DNA from 2 places in the Micrococcus sp. FDAARGOS_333 genome. Region 2 is predicted to be linked to the other one. Evidence: predicted binding sites of a transcription regulator. Region 2 holds the regulator's gene; the other holds the start of a gene.
What was found. Region 2 encodes LexA, which represses DNA repair genes until DNA is damaged. Its sites were predicted from a motif close to TCGAACANNTGTTCGA; they were not measured.
Positions count from the first base shown of each region.

Region 1: the regulator LexA is predicted to act here: its motif matches at 2,621-2,636, upstream of CEQ11_RS07345 (DUF6504 family protein).

Region 1 covers NZ_NJFJ02000001.1:1,634,387-1,640,919, reverse strand. The annotation lists gene CEQ11_RS07350 (DNA polymerase III subunit alpha) at 1-1,952, opposite strand, end outside; gene CEQ11_RS07345 (DUF6504 family protein) at 2,146-2,475, opposite strand; gene CEQ11_RS07340 (calcineurin-like phosphoesterase family protein) at 2,864-4,840, shown strand; gene CEQ11_RS07335 (arsenic resistance protein) at 5,018-6,214, opposite strand; gene CEQ11_RS07330 (SOS response-associated peptidase) at 6,207-6,533, opposite strand, start outside.
Region 2 covers NZ_NJFJ02000001.1:1,258,742-1,265,274, forward strand. The annotation lists gene CEQ11_RS05630 (class I SAM-dependent methyltransferase) at 1-93, opposite strand, end outside; gene hflX (GTPase HflX) at 506-2,125, shown strand; gene CEQ11_RS05640 (ATP-dependent DNA helicase) at 2,125-4,209, shown strand; gene lexA (transcriptional repressor LexA) at 4,299-5,051, opposite strand; gene CEQ11_RS05655 (LysM peptidoglycan-binding domain-containing protein) at 5,313-5,681, shown strand; gene CEQ11_RS05660 (histidinol-phosphate transaminase) at 5,966-6,533, shown strand, end outside.

The DNA.
Region 1 (6,533 bases), 380 kb from region 2:
TAGGTGGCGGGGTCGTCCAAGGGAACCTGCTCGAGGTCCACCTGCTCGCCGGTGGTGCGGGCGACCTCCTGGAGGGCGTAGGCGATGGCGGACTGCATGCGGACGCCGAGGACGTCGAGCTTGAGCATGCCCATGGGGTCCATGTCGTGCTTGTCGAACTGGCTCATGGGCAGGCCGAGGCCGGAGGGCTGCACGGGGGTGCGCTTCAGCAGGGAGGCGTCCCCGAGGATCACGCCGCACGGGTGCATGGAGATGTGCCGCGGCAGCCGGTCCAGGCGCTCGGTGAGGTCCACGAGCAGGTCCAGCTGCCGGCTGCCCTCGCGGCGCCCGGACTCGAGGCGCTCGGCGAAGCCGCGCAGCTCCGGCATGCGCTCGAGGGCGTCGCGGAAGTGGGCGGCGGAGAACCGCCACAGCTGCTTGGCCACCGCGTCCACCTCCGTGTCCGGCATGCCCAGGGCGAGCCCGGCGTCCCGCACGGCGCCGCGGGCCCGGTAGGCGTTCTGCATGCTCATCAGGGTGGTGCGCTGCTGTCCGAACCGTTCGAACAGCGCCCGGTAGACCTCGTGGCGGCGGGCGGACTCCACGTCGATGTCGATGTCCGGCAGGGTCGAGCGGTCGTCCGAGAGGAACCGCTCCATGAGCAGCCCCTGCGCCATGGGGTCCACGTGCGAGATCCGCAGGGCGTGGTTGACCAGCGAGGACGCTCCCGAGCCCCGAGCCGCCACGCGCACGCCGCGGCCCTCGATCATCCGCACCACCTCGGCCACCGTGAGGAAGTACCCGGAGAACCCGAGCCGGGTGATGATCCCGAGCTCGTGCTCCACACGCTCCTCGAGCTCCCGGCCGGCCGCCGTGGCGGCGAAGGCCGTGCCCGTGAACAGGTCCGGGTAGCGGTCGGCCACCCCCGCCAGGGTCCGCTCCCGCAGCACCCGTGCCGGGTCCCCCTCGATCCCGACGACGGCCGCCTCCGGCACGCGCGGCCGTCCCCATCCGAGGTCCTCACCGGGGTCCACGGCGCAGGCCTCGGCCAGGGCCTGGGTGGCCGCGAGCAGGGCCGCAGGGCGGATGTCCGCGGCGTCCGCGACCTCGGCGGCGATCCGCCGCATGGCCGCGGTGGGCTTGAGCCAGCCCTGGCCGTTGGGCTGCAGGTCGTGCGCCCCGTCCAGGGTGCTGAGGGCCCGGACGGCGTCCAGGACGTCGGCGGTGGCGGCCCCGTCCGGGGCGGCGTAGCGGACGGCGTTGGTGAGCACGGCGGGGACGCGGACCTGCGCGGCGGCGCGGACCATCTTCACGGCGTGCCCGGTGTCGCACCGCCGCCCGGGTGCGGAGAGGTGGCTGACCGCGTTGACGTGCAGGCTGCGGGCGGGCAGAGCGGCCTTCCAACGGCGCAGCCCCTGCAGGCCGGCGTTCCAGCGGCGGCGGGCCAGGTGCCGGCCGACGTCCGAGTCCGGGCCGAGCAGGACGAACAGCTCGGGCGTCGGCGGGTTCTTCGGGTCCGCGGCGGTGGGCACGGGGCCGGCGGCGGCCGCGGCCAGCTCGGCGACCGTGAGCACCGGGACCCCGCCGCCGGCGCCGCCCGTGGTGCGGGCGTGCGCCGCCGAGACCACCCGGCACAGCGCCGCGTACCCGGAGCCCTGGCAGCCGCCGCGGGCGAGGATGACCACGCGGCCGGCGTCTGCCCCCGGCTCCTGTTCCTCAGCCCGTTCCCCGGGGGCGAGGTCGGCCCAGGTGACGGCGAGGTCCACGCCGACGATCGGGGCGATCCCGTGCTCCCTGCACGCGGAGACGTGCTTGGCCATGCCGTAGAGGCCGTCGCGGTCGGTGCAGGCGAGCAGGCGCTGCCCGTCGGCAGCCGCGGCGGCGACGAGTTCGGCGGGCCAGGACGCTCCGTAGTGCGCGCTGAAGGCGCTGGCGACCTGCAGGTGGGCGAAGGGCTCGGCGGTCTCGGTCATGCTGACACTCCTGTTCGACGGAACCGGCACCGCCCGATGACGGCGGACGGACCGGACGGCGGGAAGCGCGGACAGAGCGCGACGGGAAGCGCGGACAGGCGTGGGTGAGGCGGACGACGGAGGGAAGGGGCCGGCGTCGGGAAGGACGGGCGGACGAAGGCCCGCACCTCACGGGGCGGCGGACAGGTGCGGGCTAGGCGGTGGCCACGAGGGGCAGGCAGACCCCGCCGTGGATGCGGATCAGACGCCAGCGGCCGGAGTCCAGGTGATGGGCGACGTCCACGGTCTGCAGCGGAGCGTTGCCGGCACGGGCGAGCCGGACCTGGAGGCGCCAGATCTCGTGGTCCACGAGGCCGGCGCCACGGCCCTTCTCGGCCCGGTGCTCCTCGGCCCACCAGCGGCGGCGCTCGTACCAGCGCACCGGACGCTCGGCGAGCGCGTAGTCCCGACCGTTCCAGCGGAGTCGGTGCGGCGTGCCGTCCTGCGCGCACTCCACGGCGACGGACTGCGTGAAGATTCCCATGGTCTTCTCCCTGATTCCCTGCTCGGTTCTGCCGGCGGACCGGCGTGTGCGGACCCGACGGCGGGATGCCGTCGGGCGGTGGGAGCGGCAGGCCCCGAGGGGCCCTGGACGGGAAGCGCTGGGAAGGCCGCACCCACCATGCTACTCGAACATGTGTTCGAATCGCTTTCCCGAAGCTACGGAGGCGGCCGGACACGATAAGCGTCACTGGGGCGTCGGGGGCCGGTGCGGTGCCCTTCATCCGGCCGTCACCGGCACGTCACACCGTGCTGTCAGGCTCGATGCCGCGCCGGGGCGTGCGGGGGGGCACGCCGGAGGGAACGGCGCGCTTCACGGCGCGTGCCCCGGGGCTGTCCCCGACGACAGAACCGCAGAACAGAGGTACATCGTGAAGACCACCGCCTGCGTCCCCCGCCTCGGCGCCGGAGCCCTCGCCCTGACCCTGACCGGCGGACTGCTCTCCGCAGCCGTCATCGCCCCGTCCGCCGTCGCCGAGAGCGAGTCCGCCGGCGCTGCGGCCGCTCCGGCCTCCTCCCCGCAGCACCGCCCGCACCCGGTCCACCCGGAGCACCCGGGCAAGGGGCCGAAGAACCCGCACCCGGTCCACCCGGAGCACCCGGGCAAGGGGCCGAAGCACCCGCACCACCCCGGCACCCCGGAGGAGTTCGACTGGGACCGTGACGCCTACCGCGGTCAGGTGGACGTGCGCCGCACCCCGCACGACTCCCGCCCGAAGGACCCGAACGTGCTCACCGGCCGCGTCTTCGTGGACGCGGACCGCGACTCCCGCCGCCACCCCTCGGAGAAGGGCCTGGCCGGTGTGCGCGTCTCCAACGGCGAGGACGTCGTCCTCACGGACAAGCACGGCCGCTACGAGCTGCCCGTCCGGGACAACATGACGGTCTTCGTCACCCAGCCCACCGGCTACCGCGTCCCGGTGGACGCGGACAACGTCCCGCAGTTCCACTACCACCACCTGCCGGACGGCTCCCCGGAGCTGGAGCACGGCGGCATCGCCCCGACCGGCGAGCTCCCGGCCGCCGTGAACTTCCCGGTGGTGGCGGACGAGCGCATGGCCGAGGAGGACCAGCGCTGCCTGATCGGCGGCGACGTCCAGACCTACACCGAGCAGGAGGTGGAGTACGCACGCTCCGGCGCGTTCGCGGACCTGGCCGAGCGCACCGACTACACGGACTGCGGCATCCTGTTCATCGGCGACATCGTGGGAGACCGCCCGGACCTGTACCCGCAGTCACGTGAGCTGTCCTCCATGCTCAACGGCCCGGCCTGGTTCCTGCCCGGCAACCACGACCTGGACTTCGACACCCCGGACTCCGAGCACGCCTTCGACAGCTTCCGCGCCGCCCTCGGGCCCGAGTACTACTCCTACGACGTCGGTGACGCCCACGTGATCGCCCTGTCATCCGTGGAGTACCCGCTCGCAGACTCCAGCGGCTACAACGGCTCGATCGACGAGCGCCAGATGGAGTGGCTGCGCCAGGACATCGCCGCGACCCCGAAGGACAAGAAGATCGTGCTGGGCACCCACGTGCCGCTGATGTCCTTCGCGGACAGCACCTCGGCCACCCACTCGATCGACCAGGTGCCCGAGATCTACGAGCTGCTCGAGGGCCGTGAGGTCATCACGGTCGGCGGCCACACCCACTCCACCGAGAACCTGCGCGCCGGCGACCTCGTGGCCGGGTGGAAGGACCTGTTCGGCATCGACGGGCTGCCGTTCGACCACCTGGTGGCCGGCGCGATCTCCGGCGACTGGTACTCCGGGCGCCTCGTGGACGGGGACCGGTACCCGCTGGCCGCCCAGCGCGACGGCGCCCTGCCCGGCGTGGTCACCCTGGACCTGACCGCCGAGGGCATCGCCTCCCGCTTCACCGTCCGCGGCGACGACGGCTCCGACCAGATGAGCCTCGGCCTGAACACCCCGGCCTACCGCGAGTGGTTCGAGGCCAACCAGGACCACGCCAAGAAGGGCGGCGCCAAGCCGCTGGCGGACCCGCACACCGTGGCCGCCGAGGACCTGGCCGGAACCTGGCTGACCGCCAACGTGTTCATGGGCGCCACCGGCACCCGGGTCGAGGTCAGCGTGGACGGAGCTGAACCGGTCCCCGCGACCCGCACCCAGGAGATGGACGGCGAGGAGGTCCGCGTGGGCGCCGAGTACTCGGACCCGACTGCGGCCCAGGAGCAGCTGGTGCACGGCGGCTCCCTCGCCGACCGCACCATGCACCTGTGGCGCCTGCCGCTGCCGTCGGACCTGGCCGCCGGCGAGCACACCGCCGAGGTCACCGTGACGGACCTCAACGGCGAGCGCCACACCGAGTCGATCGACTTCACCGTGCGCTGATCCTCGCCGCGCGCTGACGCGCGTCCCGCCACGACGACGGCCCCCGTCCCCTCCTTCGAGGGGACGGGGGCCGCGCCCAGCCGACCGGGACCGAGCCGCGCCCAGCCGACCGGGACCGAGCCGCGCCCAGCCGACCGGGACCGGGCCGTGCCCTGCCGACCGGGACCGGGCCGTTGCTCACAGCGCCGGCGCCGCCTCCTCTCCCCGCACCGCGCGGGCCGCCATCCAGCGGCTGACCAGACCCATGCCGAGCAGCTCGACGAGCGACTGCGTCACGATCGCCGCACCGGCCAGTTCCCAGCCGGCCGGCAGTGCCAGGGCGATCGGCAGCACCACGAACGAGTTCCTCGTGCCGAGCGTGCACACGAGGGTGCGGCGCTGTGGGCGCGGCAGTCCGGCGATGTCCCCGGCCACGGTCCCGGCCAGCACCGCGCCGCCGAGGTAGACCACGCACACCAGCGCGCCGACCCAGAGCACGCCGGACGCCTCGGCCACCGCCGGCGCACTGCCGGCGGCCACGAGGAAGACCACGGCGGTCAGCAGCGGGATCGGCCAGCGGGCCAGCCGCGCACGCCGCGCCTCGCCCACCGCCGAGCGCTGCAGCGACCGCTCGAAGAACGCGGCGGCTCCGAGCGGCACCAGCACCACCAGCACGGCCCCGGTGATCACGCCCGGGCTCAGCAGCGCCGCCCCGAGGCCCGGCAGTCCCCCTCCGGCGCCTCCGACGCCCGCACCGATGCCTCCCCACAGCACCGTGAACAGCCACACCCACACGGGCAGGCTCACCAGCTGCAGCACCAGGTTCACGGGGGTGATGACCACAGCCGCGGCCCGGTCTCCCCAGGACAGGTAGGAGAAGGTCAGGAACCAGTCCGTGCACGGCACCGCGAGCACCAGCAGCAGTCCCAGCGCCAGGGCCGTCACCTGGGCCTCGGAGCCCACGAGCACTCTGCCGAACACCTCCACCCCGGCCACCAGGCACAGGGCGAACACCGGCATCACCAGCCCGTTGGCCACCAGCACGGTGCCGAGCCAGGGGCCGTCCCGGCCGGCCTCACGCAGCCGCTGCAGCGGGGTCTGGACGAAGGTCGCGAACAGCAGCGCCGCCAGCAGCGGCCACAGCAGCACACCGGTCACCGCTGACACACCCGGCACCGCCAGGCCCAGGGCCCCGCCGAGCACGGCCGCACCCAGGTACAGCCACACCTGGTGCTGCTCCAGGCCCGACGGCGGCGCCGTCGCCTCGGCCTGCGCCGTCACGTCCCCGGACGGCCTCGCCCCGGCAGGCCGGGGCACGGCGACATCGTCCGCGGGCCCCGTCTCCTCGTGCCCTGCCTGCCCGCGGGCCGGCTCCTGCGCGTGCCGCTCAGACAAGGCGTTCCTGCACCCCTCCCTGCGGCCGGATCAGCTCCGGCCCGTTGTTCCGCACGTTGCCCACGGCGGTGCCGACGGGGCGCAGCCGCCAGCCGCGCGCCACGGACTCGGCGCGCTCCACCACGCGCCCGACGAGGTCCTCCGCCTCCTCGGCGGAGGCGAGCTTCACCGGCTCGAGCCAGTCAGCCATCAGGGACTCGTCCAGGGGGACGGGCAGACGGTCGTGCAGACGCCCCAGGGAGGCGAGGGTGCCGTCGTCGTCCTCCGGGTCCGGGGAGGCGCAGGTGAGGATGGAGCAGGAGAGCACCCACGGGTCCTC
Region 2 (6,533 bases):
CCGCCCGGCCAGCTCGACGCTGATCGTGCGGCGGCGTTCGGGGGTGCCGGGGTCTGCGGAGAAGTAGTGGGCGCTGCTGGTCACGGCCACGATCGTACCGGCGCCCCACCGGGACCCGTCCGCGGACAGAGCGGCCGGCGAACGGGCGCCCCGTGCACACCAGGCGCCGGATCGGTATGCTGTCCTGCATGTTCCTGATGTACGTCTGAGCCCACGGCTCGAGCACCGCTCGCCGACAGCTCCGCCCCGTCCGCACCCACCCGGTGCCGCCCGTGCGCGCGCCCCGCGTGCCGCGGCTGACGGAGGCGACCAGGAACCCCCGCATGCCCGAGCAGGAGTAGGCGACCGTCCGTCGTCGTCAATCTCCTCCTGCACAGGGTGTGCCGCTTCCACAGCCTGTCGCTCCGGCGGTCCACCGCAGAGACCACCCACTACGCTTGAGACCCGGGCCCGCCGGCGCCCGCGCGGCACCGATGCCGCCGCCCCGGCCGGCCCAGAGGAGACCATGACCCAGAAGAACAGCCACACCCCGGACGTCGACCCCCAGCAGCCGGGGGATGACGACATCCAGGCCGTCATCGACCGCATCCTCGCCACCCACGGCGGGGATCAGGACCAGACCCACGACGACGGCCGCTCGCCGGCGGCCGCCGACCTCGCCGCCGAGGACGGCCCGGCAGAGCGTGGCTCCGCCCTGTCCGGCCGGGCGCTCGCGCTCGACGACGGCGGCCATGGGCACACCGGCTACGACGGCGACCAGGACGAGCTCGCCGAGCGCAACGCCCTGCGCCGCGTCGCCGGGCTGTCCACCGAGCTCGAGGACATGTCCGAGGTCGAGTACCGCCAGCTCCGCCTGGAACGCGTGGTGCTCGCCGGCGTCTGGAGCGAGGGCACCGCCGAGGACGCCGAGAACTCGCTGCGCGAGCTCGCCGCGCTCGCCGAGACCGCCGGCTCCGAGGTCCTGGACGGCGTCATCCAGCGCCGCCACACCCCGGACCCGGCCACCTACCTCGGCAAGGGCAAGGCCCAGGAGCTGCGGGAGATCGTCGCCATGACCGGCGCGGACACCGTGGTGGTGGACTCCGAGATCGCCCCGTCCCAGCGCCGCGCGCTGGAGGACCTGGTGCGCGTGAAGGTCATCGACCGCACCGCCCTGATCCTGGACATCTTCGCCCAGCACGCGAAGTCGCGCGAGGGCCGCGCCCAGGTGGAGCTGGCGCAGCTCGAGTACCTCCTGCCGCGCCTGCGCGGCTGGGGAGAGTCCATGTCCCGCCAGGCCGGCGGCCGCGCCGCAGGCGGCGAGGGCATCGGCTCCCGCGGCCCCGGAGAGACCAAGATCGAGCTGGACCGCCGCCGCATCCGCACCCGGATGGCCAAGCTGAAGAAGGACATCGCGGGCATGAAGCCGGCCCGCGAGGCCAAGCGCGCCAACCGCCGCCGCAACAGGGTGCCCTCGGTGGCGATCGCCGGCTACACCAACGCCGGCAAGTCCTCTCTGCTCAACCGCCTCACCAAGGCGGGCGTGCTCGTGGAGAACGCCCTGTTCGCCACCCTGGACCCGACCGTCCGCAAGGCGGTCACCCCGGACGGGATCGGCTACACCCTCTCGGACACCGTGGGCTTCGTGCGCAACCTGCCCACCCAGCTGGTGGAGGCCTTCCGCTCCACCCTGGAGGAGGTCACGGACTCGGACGTGATCCTCCATGTGGTGGACGCCGCCCACCCGGACCCGGAAGGGCAGATCGCCGCCGTGCGCGGGGTGCTCGCCGAGGTGGACGCGCAGAAGATCCCGGAGATCATCGTCCTGAACAAGGCGGACGCGGCAGATCCGGCCGTGATCGCCCGCATCCGCGCCAAGGAGCCGCACACCGCGGTGGTCTCCGCACGCACCGGCGAGGGCATCGAGGCGCTGGAGCAGCTGATCGCAGACACCATCCCGCGGCCGAACGTGCCCATGGAGGTGCTCATCCCCTTCACCCACGGCGAGCTCGTCTCCCGCCTGCACTCCCCGGACGCGGAGATCCTCTCCGAGACCTATGAGGAGGGCGGCACCCGCATGCACGTGCTCGTCCGGCCGGATGTGGCCGGGGAGATCGAGGCCTACCGCGTGGACCGGCAGGACTGATGGGGACGCAGCAGAGCACCCCGCGCACGGACCGCGAGCGCGAGGCCCTCGCGCTGCTGGACGCCGCCGTGGAGGCCACCGGCGGCCAGCACCGCGAGGGCCAGCGGGAGATGGTCCTGCAGGTCGCCCGGTCCCTGGAGTCCCGGCGGCACCTGCTGGTGCAGGCCGGCACCGGCACCGGCAAGTCCCTGGCCTACCTCATCCCGGCGCTGCAGCACGCCATGGAGCAGGAGGACCCCGTGGTGGTGGCCACCGCGACCCTCGCCCTCCAGGCGCAGATCATGCGCCGGGACGCGCCCCGGCTGATCGAGGCCCTCAGGGACGAGCTCCCGCGCGAGCCGGTGGTGGCCCTGGTGAAGGGCCGCTCCAACTACCTGTGCCGACACAAGGTGGACGGCGGCTACCCCGGGGACGAGGACGCCGAGACCCTCTTCACCGTGGCGGACGACGGCGGCATGCTCTCCACCGAGGCGGACGACGAGTCCGGTCCCACCACCTCCCTCGGGCGCGAGGTCGTGTACCTGCGCACGTGGGCCGAGCAGACGGAGACCGGTGACCGGGACGACCTCGAGGTCCCCGTCACGGACCGCGCCTGGCGGCAGGTCTCGGTCTCCGCGACCGACTGCCTCGGCGCCTCCAAGTGCCCCGTGGCCGAAGAATGCTTCTCCGAGCGCGCCCGCGCCAACGCCGCCGACGCGGACGTGGTGGTCACCAACCACGCGATGCTCGCGATCTCCGCTTTCGAGGGCCTGGCCGTGCTGCCGGAGTACTCGGCGGTGATCGTGGACGAGGCCCATGAGCTGCAGGACCGGGTCACCGGCGCGGTCACCGGGCAGCTGTCCGGCTCGATCGTGCTGGGAGCGGCCACGTCGTTGCGCCGCCACGGCACCGTGGCCGTGGAGGACCTCGTCGCCGCCGCAGCGAGCCTGGACGCCGCCTTCACCCCCTGCCCCTCCGGGCTGCTGGCCACCGGCCTGGACGACGCGCAGGAGACCGCGCTCAACGCCGTGCTCGCCGCCGTCCGGCAGTGCCTGTCCGACCTCGGCACCGGCAAGGAGACCGAGACCGACGGCGGCCGTCAGATGGCCCGGGCCCGCGCTCTGGACGTGCTCGAGGTGACCGAGCGGATGCTCGCCGCACGGCCCGAGGCCGACTTCCCGGAGGTCGTCTGGGCCACCCGTCCCGGCCACTTCGAGCCCGGAGTCGGCTGGCAGCCCGGCAACGAGGAGGACCCGCCCCAGCTCTACGTGGCCCCGCTCTCGGTGGCCGGCAAGCTGCGCGAGGGGCTGTTCGGCGCCGCCACCACTGTGCTCACCTCCGCCACCCTGACCGTGGGCACGGGCGAGCGCCGCTTCGACTCCGTGGCCGGGGACGTGGGCCTGGCCGGACCAGACGCGCCGAGGTTCACGGTCGCGGACGTCGGCAGTCCCTTCGACTATCCGCGGCAGGGGGTGCTCTACGTGGCTCGCCACCTTCCTAAGCCGGGCCGCTTCGCCTCCGAGGAGTCCCTGGACGAGCTCGAGCGGCTCATCACCGCCTCCCGCGGCGGGGCGCTGGGCCTGTTCTCCTCCCGCCGGGCCGCCGAGGACGCCGCCGAGGCCATGCGCCGCCGGTGCGGGAAGGACATCGAGATCCTCTGCCAGGGCGACGCCACCCTCTCCGCGCTGGTCAAGCAGTTCGCCGAGGAGCCGGATACCTGCCTGTTCGGCACCATGAGCCTCTGGCAGGGCGTGGACGTCCCGGGCCCCTCGCTGCGCCTGGTGGTGATCGACCGCATCCCGTTCCCACGTCCGGACGACCCGCTCTCCCTGGCCCGCACCCGTGCGATCAGCAGCCACGGCGGCAACGGGTTCATGGCGGTCTCCGCCACCCACGCCGCCATCCGCCTGGCCCAGGGCGCCGGCCGTCTCATCCGCTCCGTGCAAGACAGGGGCGTGGTGGCCGTGCTCGACTCCCGTCTGGCCACCGCCCGCTACGGCGGCTTCCTCGCCTCGGCCCTGCCGGACTTCTGGCGCACCACGGACCCGACGGTGGTGGAAGGCGTCCTCGGCCGCCTCGCCGCGTCCGTGGATCAGGACGGCTGACGCCGCCTTCCCGACGACGGCTCCTCACCTGCACGAAGCCCCTCACCCGGATTCCGGGTGAGAGGCTTCGTGGCGCCGGGCGGTGCGGCTCAGAGGGCGCGGAGCACGGTGACGACGCGGCCCATGATCGTGGCGTGGTCTCCCAGGATCGGCTCGTAGGCGGTGTTCTGCGGCAGCAGCCAGGTGTGGCCGTCGCGCTGGCGGAAGGTCTTCACGGTGGCCTCGTCGTCCAGCAGGGCGGCGACGATGTCCCCGTTCACGGCGGTGTTCTGGCGGCGGACCACCACCCAGTCGCCGTCGCAGATGGCGGCGTCCACCATCGAGTCGCCGGAGACCTTGAGCATGAACAGCTCGCCCTCGCCGGTGAGGCGGCGGGGCAGTGCCATGACGTCCTCGACCTGCTGGTCGGCGAGGATCGGCCCACCGGCGGCGATGCGGCCGACCCACGGCACGGGGACGGAGTCTCCCTCCTCCGTGCCGGTGTGCCACGTGGGCAGCGCCGAGACCACGGCGTCGCCGTCGGCGGACGTCGCGCCGGCTGCGGCCTCACCGGCGGCCTCGCCGGAGGCGGCCAGGAGTGTCCCGTCCTCGTCCCGCAGCACCTCGAGGGCACGGGGGCGGCCCGGGTGGCGGCGCAGGTAGCCGAACTGTTCGAGGCGGGTGAGCTGGTGCTTCACGGAGGAGAGTGAGCCCAGGCCGGCGGCGTCGCCGATCTCGCGCATGGACGGCGGGTAGCCGTGCTCGGCGATGGACGCGCGGATCGTCTCCACGATCGCGCGCTGGCGCGGCGTGAGGGTCTGCGGCGTCCCGGTGGGGTGCTCAGGGGGCTGAGGAGTGGCCATGGCGGTCCGTTCCTGCTCGGCGGCGTCGGCGGTGTTCCCTATCGTGTCCGCCCCTCGTGGTCTGCTGTCCGGCGTCACCTGGAGAGGGTCGTCCACGGGCGGAACCCGTGGCTCGACCGTAGCCCAGGAGACCGACCGGTTCAAAGATATGTTCGAACTCGGCATGGCGTGTCTCGAAGACGTGTGCTAGAAAAGTGTTCGAACAGATCGAACGGATGTTCGAACAGCCTGCTCCGGCAGGTGGAAAGGCAAGGCAGCACCATGAACGCTCGCACCCGCTCCGTCACCCGCACCGGCACCGTCCAGGCTGCCGACTGGCGGCTGAACCGCCGCGGCCGCTTCGTCCTGCGCGGCCTGCCCGTGATGGTGCTCGCGGCCGTGCTCACCGCTCTGGCGGCCACGGCCCTGTCCATCACCCTGTCCCCGGCGGCCGTGTCCTCCAATCAGGCCGGCGCGGAGCTGGAGAAGGTCACCGTGATGCCCGGTGACAACCTGTGGGACATCGCCGGCCGTGTGGATCCGGCGGCCGACCGCTTCGCCACCATGGAACGCATCACCGAGCTCAACGGCCTCGAGGGCCGCACCCTCGAGACCGGCGACGACCTCTTCGTGCCGGCCATGGCCGACTGACCCGTTCGTGCCGGCCATGGCCGACTGACCCGTTCGTGCCGGCCATGGCCGACTGACCCGCCCGTGCCGGCCATGGCCGACTGCACCGGCTGGATCCCTGCACGTCGTGCCCCCCGATCCCTTCATGTCCTCCTCTTGCGCAGGAACGATCCCGCGGCTCCCGGCTGATCACAGGCCTGCTCCAGACCCCGCCGCCGCCCGGCGTGCTTCCCCCTCTGTCGCTGCCCGCGCCCTCGGGCGTCACGCGGCGGCCGCCGGCGGCGGCGGTTCCTAGACTGATCGCCATGACCGATCTGGACGCCCTCCCGCTCCGCGAGTCCCTGAAGGGGCAGAGTCCCTACGGTGCGCCCCAGCTGGACGTCACCGTCGCGCTGAACACCAACGAGAACACGCATCCGGTGCCTCCGATCGTGGCCGACGCCATCGTGCAGTCGGTCGCCCGGGTCGCCGGCGGTCTCAACCGCTACCCGGACCGTGAGTTCGTGGAGCTGCGCGAGCGTCTGGCGGACTACCTCGGCCACGGCCTCACCCCGGAGCACCTCTGGGCGGCCAACGGCTCCAATGAGGTCCTCCAGCAGATCCTGCAGGCCTTCGGCGGCCCGGGCCGCTCCGTGCTGAGCTTCCTGCCCTCCTACTCCATGTATCCGCTGCTGGCCTCCGGCACGGACACCGAGTTCATCGACGGCGGCCGCGCCGCGGACTACGCGCTCTCCGCCGAGCACGCCGCGGCCTGCATCCGCGGCCACCGCCCGAACCTCGTGTTCCTGGCGTCCCCGAACAACCCGACCGGCACCGCGCTGTCCCTGGACACCATCCGCGCCGTCTACGACGCCACGGAGGAGGTCGCGGCCG